One region of the Pseudoalteromonas sp. Cn5-37 genome, then DNA from elsewhere that is predicted to be linked to it. Evidence: predicted binding sites of a transcription regulator. Region 1 holds the regulator's gene; the other holds the start of a gene.
What was found. Region 1 encodes LexA, which represses DNA repair genes until DNA is damaged. Its sites were predicted from a motif close to TACTGTATNNNNATACAGTA; they were not measured.
Positions count from the first base shown of each region.

Region 1 (4,144 bases):
GGAATTTCGAAGCTAATTGAACCGCGCCACATGGTGGCCACCCAGTTAAACACTTTAACGCCCGTTGGCACCGAAATGAGCATGGTCGCGTACATGAAAAACAACTCGCCTGCCACAGGCATCCCAGTGGTAAACATATGGTGTGCCCAAACGATAAAACTTAGCAGCGCAATCGATGAAGTTGCATACACCATAGACGCGTAGCCAAATAGCTTTTTGCGCGAGAAGGTAGGTACGATAGTCGATATAATGCCAAAGGCTGGTAAAATCATGATGTACACTTCAGGGTGACCGAAGAACCAGAAAATGTGCTGGAACATCACAGGGTCGCCCCCACCGGCTGCATCAAAAAAGCTGGTTGCAAAGTATTTATCGGTCAACACCATAGTGACCGCCCCTGCTAAAACAGGCATAACAGCAATTAACAAAAATGCAGTGATTAACCATGTCCAAACAAATAGCGGTAGCTTCATCCACGTCATACCCGGCGCTCTTAGGTTGACGATGGTCACGATAACGTTAATCGCCCCCATAATTGAGCTGATACCCATGATATGTACAGCAAATACAAACAGTGCGGTGTTGTCGTTACTGTAAGTTGTTGATAGTGGTGCGTAGAAAGTCCAGCCAAACGCAGGACCGCCACCCGGCATGAGTAACGAAGCTAAGAGGATTAAAAATGCGAAAGGCAATATCCAAAAGCTCCAGTTATTCATACGTGGTAAGGCCATATCCGGTGCGCCTATCATCATAGGTACCATCCAGTTTGCAAGCCCAGTGAACGCGGGCATAACGGCACCAAACACCATGATCAAGCCATGTACGGTAGTCATTTGATTAAAAAAGTGCGGATCGACTAACTGTAATCCAGGCTGAAACAGTTCAGCGCGGATCACCATTGCCATTGCTCCGCCAATTAAAAACATGGTGAGTGAAAAAATCAGGTATAAACTCCCGATGTCTTTATGATTGGTGGTGTAAAGCCAACGCTTAAAACCTTTAGCAGGGTGATGATGGTCGTGATGCGCATGCCCAGTTGCTTGCTCGTTAATAACGTTACTCATTAGTTCGCCTCCGCTGCTGCATCAATCGCGGCTTGAATTTGACTCGGTTGGATAACATCGCCGGTGTCATTACCCCACGCATTTCGCTTATAAGTAATAACCGCAGCAAGTTGCTTGATTGAAAGCTGTTTATCAAACGCTTGCATTGCTGTGCCAGGCTTACCGTGTAACACAATATCTATGTGATCTTTTACATCACCTAATACAATCGGGCTGCCTTTAAGTGCTGGAAATACGCCAGGTAGGCCCATACCGGTAGGTTGGTGGCATGCAGCACAACTAGCCATGTAGACTTGCTCACCCAAGGTCATAAGCTCTTCTTTCGGTAATGTTTGATCAAGCAAAGCAGCATCTGCTGCGGCCGCATTGGCTTTTTCTTGCTTAGCATCTGCAAGCCAATTAGCAAACTCATCTTCAGGTAAAGCTTTCACCACTACAGGCATAAAGCCATGATCTTTACCGCATAACTCAGCACATTGGCCACGGTACACGCCTGGCTCGTTAATACGTGTCCACGCTTCATTGATAAACCCAGGATTTGCATCCTTTTTAACCGCAAAATCAGGCACCCACCATGAATGAATTACATCGTCTGAAGTCATTAAAAAGCGAACTTTTTTATTGATAGGAAGTACTAGCGGTTTATCTACTTCAAGCAAATAATGTTCAGTTTTCTCTGCTTGGTTGTCTATTTGATCTTTAGGAGTAGATAGAATCGAGTAATAGGCAATGTCTTCACCCATGTACTCGTAATGCCACTTCCATTGTGAGCCCGTCACTTTAATGGTGATATCGGCTTTAGAGGCATCTTCCATGGCAATTAAGGTTTTTGTGGCAGGCACAGCCATGGCGATTAAGATGACAAATGGAATGGCAGTCCAAAGTATTTCAACTTTTGTACTTTCATGAAATTGGGCAGGCTTGGCCCCTTTGGATTTACGGTGGTGTATTAAAGCCCAAAACATCACCGCAAATACGATGATGCCGATTACACAGCAGATAATAAATATCGTCATGTGTAACTCATAAACATTATTACTTATATCGGTCACCCCTTTACGCATATTGTATTGGCTATTTGCCAATGCAAGCTCAGGAAGTGCAAACAATATAAGCCACAAGGCGTAACGCAGTTTACCCATGTGACGGCTCCTTTAGATGCTATTGCAAGACGCAAAGCGAAAAGGCGATACAACAAGGTGCCCATTCGTTTTTCTTATTGTTCAGAGCGACTACGTATCATTTTGACCCACTTATGATACCGACCCCTTGACTAACACCTCGCACATTTTTGTGTCTTTTTATTAATTAGGTGTTAATACAGTGTATTAACCAATTAGTTAAAAAATGACCAATAAGCAAGTTTTAATGATAATAAATGTTTATTTTGGTGCAGAAATAACAACTATAATCAGCGCGTTATTTAATGTTTAGGAGTAAGAACGAAATGTAAAAAGAGAGGAAAACTGCGCCATATAAGGCTTTAAATGAAGAGTAAGGATTCACAAATCCTAAGTAAGTAGTAAAATTTCAGTGGCGCACCAAATTGAGTCAATTTGATGCACCAAATTGGGAACGTTTACATCCAGTCAGCGTTACGAATAACACCTACCGCTAACCCCTCGATGTTGAACGACTCATGCTCAAGGTCAACCTCAATAGGCGAAAACTCTTCGTTCTCAGCGTGTAAAAGTACTTTGCGACCCGCTTTTTCTAGACGCTTAACTGTTACATCTTCATCGACTCGAGCTACAACTACTTGCCCGTTTTCAGCAACTTGTGTTCTGTGTACTGCAAGCAAATCGCCATCCATAATACCAATGTCTTTCATACTCATACCATTTACACGCAGTAAGAAATCGGCTGCAGGTTTAAATAATGAAGGATCAACTTGGCAGTGACTTTCAACATGCTCTTGCGCCAAAATAGGTTCACCAGCTGCAACACGGCCAATTAAAGGTAAGCCTAGTTGCTCTGGCTCATCTTCTTCAATTAACTGAATACCGCGACTCGCCCCAGGCTTCATTTTGATCATGCCTTTTTTAGCCAGTGCTTTTAGGTGTTCTTCAGCAGCGTTGGCACTTTTAAAACCTAATGTTTGAGCTATTTCAGCACGCGTAGGTGGCATGCCTGTATCTTTAATAAAGACTTTAATTAGTTCTAAAATTTGCGATTGGCGTTTAGTTAATGGGCGCATACAACTGGTTTTCCATACAGTACATTTAACTGTGAGTATATACAGTTATTTGAAAATCGCAAATTTAAATTAACCCCATCATATTGCTACAAAACTAACATTGAACCACACCGAAAGATGCCATAAGGTATTAGCTTTAATTAGCAGGCTAAGGAAACACAATGAGTATTTGGCACCACCCAATCACGTTAGAGCTTTGCAAAGAGCTAGAACAAGGGATCACCGGTCAAGGCACTTTAATGAAAACTATGGGCATTGAGGTGACTGAAATTGGTGATGATTATTTAATGGCAACTATGCCTGCTATTCCTGAGCATCATAACCCTATGGGTATGGTTCATGGCGGAGCAAACGTTGTATTAGCAGAGACAGTGGCAAGCTATGCAGCCAATTTCGTGGTTGATTTCAATAAGTTCTATGCTGTTGGCCAAGAAATTAATGCCAACCACATGAAAGCGTCACGCAAAGGAACGTTAACAGCAACAGCAAGACCGCTGCATTTAGGTAAGCGAACATCTGTTTGGGATATTAAAATTACCAATGCCGCAGGAGAGCTTTGCTGCGTATCAAGAATGACCGCAGCTGTTGTAGAGCGATAAATTCTGGCTATTTTTCGACAGGATAAATAGTAATTTCAATCCCTGCGCCAATTGCAGAGATACGTAACAAGGTATCGGCATGCAGGGGTTGGTTAAAGCATTTAGGCGAATTACCTGATTCAAAGCCTATATCAAATGTACGCTTTGAGCACGATAACCACTGTTTTAATGCATTGCGCGAGCATGACTCAATAAGCTCGCAAAGCTGGTTAATGGCTTTATCTGGAGAGCTGATATCTGCGGTTGCTTCAATACGTGCTAGTTGGCGGTATTCATCTTGGTCA
Region 1 covers NZ_JAKGBA010000009.1:63,263-67,406, reverse strand. Annotated here, with positions in the region: gene ctaD (cytochrome c oxidase subunit I) at 1-1,064, opposite strand, end outside; gene coxB (cytochrome c oxidase subunit II) at 1,064-2,206, opposite strand; gene lexA (transcriptional repressor LexA) at 2,644-3,261, opposite strand; gene L1266_RS12515 (PaaI family thioesterase) at 3,423-3,860, shown strand; gene L1266_RS12510 (hypothetical protein) at 3,868-4,144, opposite strand, start outside.

Region 2 (4,144 bases), on a different contig from region 1:
ACTTTGCCACGTACTAATACTGTGTTACTTAAAGATAAACATACCAAAAACGAATACCCCATTACGATTAAATTGCCACGCAGCTACCAAAAGCAAAACCAGAAGCGCTACCCAGTTGTTTACCTATTAGATGCAAACTACAGTTTGCCAATTGCCTCTGGTGCTAGTCGCTTTATGATGAATTCGGGGGCTATAGAAGAGGTAATTATCGTTGCAGTAGGATATCAAAAAGGTGTATCTGGGCTTAATAGCCGTATTTATGACTATACGCCATTTGAAGATAAAAATTGGCAACGTAAAACTGGCGGAGCAAGCCAGTACCTAAACTATTTAAAACACTCTGTATTACCATACATTAAGGCTCACTACAGAACTAACCAAAAAGGTACGTTAGTCGGTAACTCACTTGGCGGTTTATTTGCGGCTTATACCTTATTCACTGAGCCTTCGCTTTTTTCAAATTATATTATCGGCAGTCCTTCAGTGTGGTTTAAGCAGCACAGCCTGTTAGCTTTGCCTGTCGTACCTGCAGGTAAAGCAACTAAAGTGTACATTGGTATCGGAGAACTTGAAGAAAGCGAAGGTGAAAAAATGGTGTCGGGCGCAAGGCAATTAGCAGCTAAAATTAATAAACAAAGCGGCGCGCTGGTTATAACAAATTTATTTGTTATTCCTCAGGCACGCCATGCAACCGCATTCCCAACAACGATTACCCAAGCCTTAGACTGGATTTACCAGGTTAATGGTAACTAAAGAGCGTGACACTTTTTATATTTTTTGCCGCTCCCACAAGGGCACTCGTCGTTACGGCCTATTTTAATATCTGCAACTGGCGTTATATCACCGTCTAGGTAACGCCATAGGCCATCTTCTTTAATAAAACGCGACTTCTCGTGTAACTCACAATACAAGTTTTGATAAAAGTAATTAGCTTTAAATTCGACAAAACCTTCTTGCTCGTTATGTTCAGTATCTAAAACACTTAGCTTGGTAAAACGGCAGCTATTAGCAAAATCTTTAATTTCGCGAACAGGGTTAGCGGCTTGCTGGCTTTGTGCATAGGTACTAAATACATATTTTGCATCTTTTAGTGCGTAAGCACTAAAACGAGAACGCATAAGTTGCTCTGGCGTATCAGCTTGGCTTGCACCTGTATGAAAAGGCTGGCAGCAAAGCTCGTAAGTCGATTCGCTGCCACAAGGACAAAGGGAGTGTGTGAGTGATGTCATAACAACTTACCTAAAACTATAAATTGTTATTTTAACAAGCCTATTGTGGCTGCGGTACTAAATTGTTTAATTGAGCGCTTTTTGTAAAACAATAAAATTTAGCAGATGCCTGCTCAAGGTTTAAGTTCATCGAATCAAGTTGATGATTGTTTACAATATCTGTCCATGTGATCACAGCAGCAAAATTACCGTTATGTAATGCTGAACTAAGAACGTACTCAAGATTAACTAAATGTTTTTGTCTGATCACAAGAAGTTTGCTGGTATCAATCGAACATGAATCTAGTAAGGCTTTACTAGGAACATGATCAGGAGCAATTAATAGTGTCCATGCATTTTGGCTATTGTAATGATGCAATACTTTTAACAGCTCAAAAGTTGCTGAAATTTCGTCTTCAATTTGAATTAAATTAACAGACGCTTTGTCGTTATCTTGTTGGTAGCTTTTAACTGTTCTTAAGGTAATTGGCTGTAACATAACTTTCACTCACTGGTTGTTTATACAGTATGTGTATACAGTAGTTTATACAGTGTTTTTGCGCAAGTACTTTTTTGCTATTTTTTAACCAATGATTCAGTTTAATTTTAGTCAAAATAATTTAATTGTTATTAAACAGTGCTTTACGGTTTTATTTTGATGGTTGGAAAAGGTGAAAAATTTACCAGTAAAGATATACAGTATTTTATACAGTACTGTGTAAACTGTTAAATTTTGAATCTATACAGGTGTTTTGCATAAAAAAAGCCGGCATCATACCGGCTCTTTATCTTTGCAATTTTGCTATTTATCTAAGTAGGTATTTAAAAACTCAAGGTATGCATTTGAGGCTTTTATGCGGTTTTCTTTTTTAGTAAAACCATGGCCTTCATCATCAAATAATACATATTCGACAGGCACACCATTTGCCTTTACAGCGGCAACAAGTTCATCGCTTTCAACTTGTAAAACTCGAGGGTCGTTAGCACCTTGGATCACCATTAATGGCTTGGTGATGTTTTTAGCATGAAATAGTGGCGAAATGGCACGGTGACGTTCACCGTCTGTCGCTGGGTCGCCCATTTCATCATACAGCGCCTTTTTAAAGCTTTCCCACCATGGTGGAATCGAGTTTAAGGTTCTAACCCAGTTTGTTACACCAAATATATTAATGCCTACTTTGAACTCTTCAGGTTCAAAGGCAAGAGCTGCGGCGGTCATAAAGCCACCATAGCTGCCCCCCATGATGCCAATTTTATCAGCATCAACCCAATCTAGGCTTTGCAGGTGTTTTTTACCGTAAACAATATCTTGTAAATCGTCAGTGCCGTGTTTTTTATCATCTAAATGGAAGAAGGTTTTACCATAGCCTGAGCTGCCACGGTTATTAACTGCAAAAATGGCATAACCATGATTGACTAGATGCTGCTGCATTGCACTATATCCTGTACGACTTTGGCCGCCAGGACCGCCGTGCACCCAAACTAAAGCTGGTACTTTGTTGTTGCTATTAGCTTGCTTAGGCTTATATAAAACCCCGGGGATCTCTAAACCATCAAAGCTTTTAAAGCGCACAATTGTGCTTTCAACCAAGTCATTTTGATTAATTGCATCACTTAATGTGTTGGTTAATTGTTTAGCTTTTGATTCACCGAGTTGCCACACAAATAGGTTACTTGGCGAGGTATCTGAATTTAAATAAAACGCCATGGTCTTTTCATCAGCTGAAAAGTTCACACCACGTAAGTTACCAGCAGGCAGCGATGGCATGGCAATACCTTTACCTGTGGTGGTATCAATTATCGACACTTTAGTGCTTGCGTCAGCATTAACACCGCTTACTTGATAACGGCCAGATTTAGAGAAGTAGATAAAACTCACATCCCACTCATCTTTGAGGGCAGGGCTGTGCTCGCCGGTCGTTAAGTCATAGCGCCACACTTCTGCAAACTCACCTTTGGAGTCGGTTGAGTAATATAATGATTTACTGTCTCTTGAGAAGGTTTCTGGACCATACTTAGCGTCGTCGTCATGACGGGTAATGAGCTCTGGTTTCAGTGTTTTTTTACGCGTATCGAGAATAAATACATCGCTGTCTTTGTTCGAATTGTTTTTCGATAAAGCAATAAATCGACCGTCAGGGCTGATCGCACCGACATCTAGCCCCATGGTATTTTGATAAACAGGCGTTACTTCATAGCTATTAGCATCAACACGATATAGGTCCATAAACTTAGCATCACGCTGATTGCTGGTTATAAAAAAGTGTTTACCGTCTTCTGTGAAGCCTGCAAATCCTGCACGGGTTTCTTCACCTGGCGTAAGATCTTTAACTGTACCATCTGTTTCGCGAACGTAGATGTGATAACGCTCGTTACCGCCAGAGTCTTTAGTAAATAGTACGCGCTCATCTTTAGGGAAATAAGCCACAGCATACGTACTGTCTTCAAAATCTGTTAAGCGGGTTTTTTTGGCGGTTTTTATATCTACTTCATAAAGGCTATAAATACCGCTTTCGTCACTGCTAACGAGTATTTTGTCGCCTTTTGGTGAAAAGCTGCTGCCCATGATTGAGGTTGTATCAAAAAAGGTTTCAGCGTCATACTGTTTAACAGTTTGGCTTTGTTGCACGCTTTCGGTGCTGCTCGTTGGTGAGGTTGATTGTGAACATCCTGCAAGTGCAAGGCTAAGTGCGCATGCAACAGCTGCTAGTTGAAAACTCGGTTTCATTGTAATTATTCCTTGTTAATTTTTCGTTTTAAAGTGTTGCCTGTTCATAATCTAAACGCAAGTTTTACCCGTTCGATATTTGTTACAAATCATGTAACTAATAAGAGATATGAGTGTGTTACTATTTTTTCACTATTAAAGGAATAAACATGATTGAAATTAACAACCTCAATAAGCGCTTTGCTTCAGCCCACGTTTTTGAAAACTA
Region 2 covers NZ_JAKGBA010000001.1:675,971-680,114, reverse strand. Annotated here, with positions in the region: gene L1266_RS03060 (alpha/beta hydrolase) at 1-753, shown strand, start outside; gene L1266_RS03055 (YchJ family protein) at 750-1,229, opposite strand; gene L1266_RS03050 (SulA-like leucine-rich domain-containing protein) at 1,270-1,707, opposite strand; gene L1266_RS03045 (S9 family peptidase) at 2,011-3,936, opposite strand; gene L1266_RS03040 (ATP-binding cassette domain-containing protein) at 4,086-4,144, shown strand, end outside.
Region 2: a site for LexA is predicted at 1,731-1,750, ahead of L1266_RS03050 (SulA-like leucine-rich domain-containing protein). Genes of this name have one in related genera too.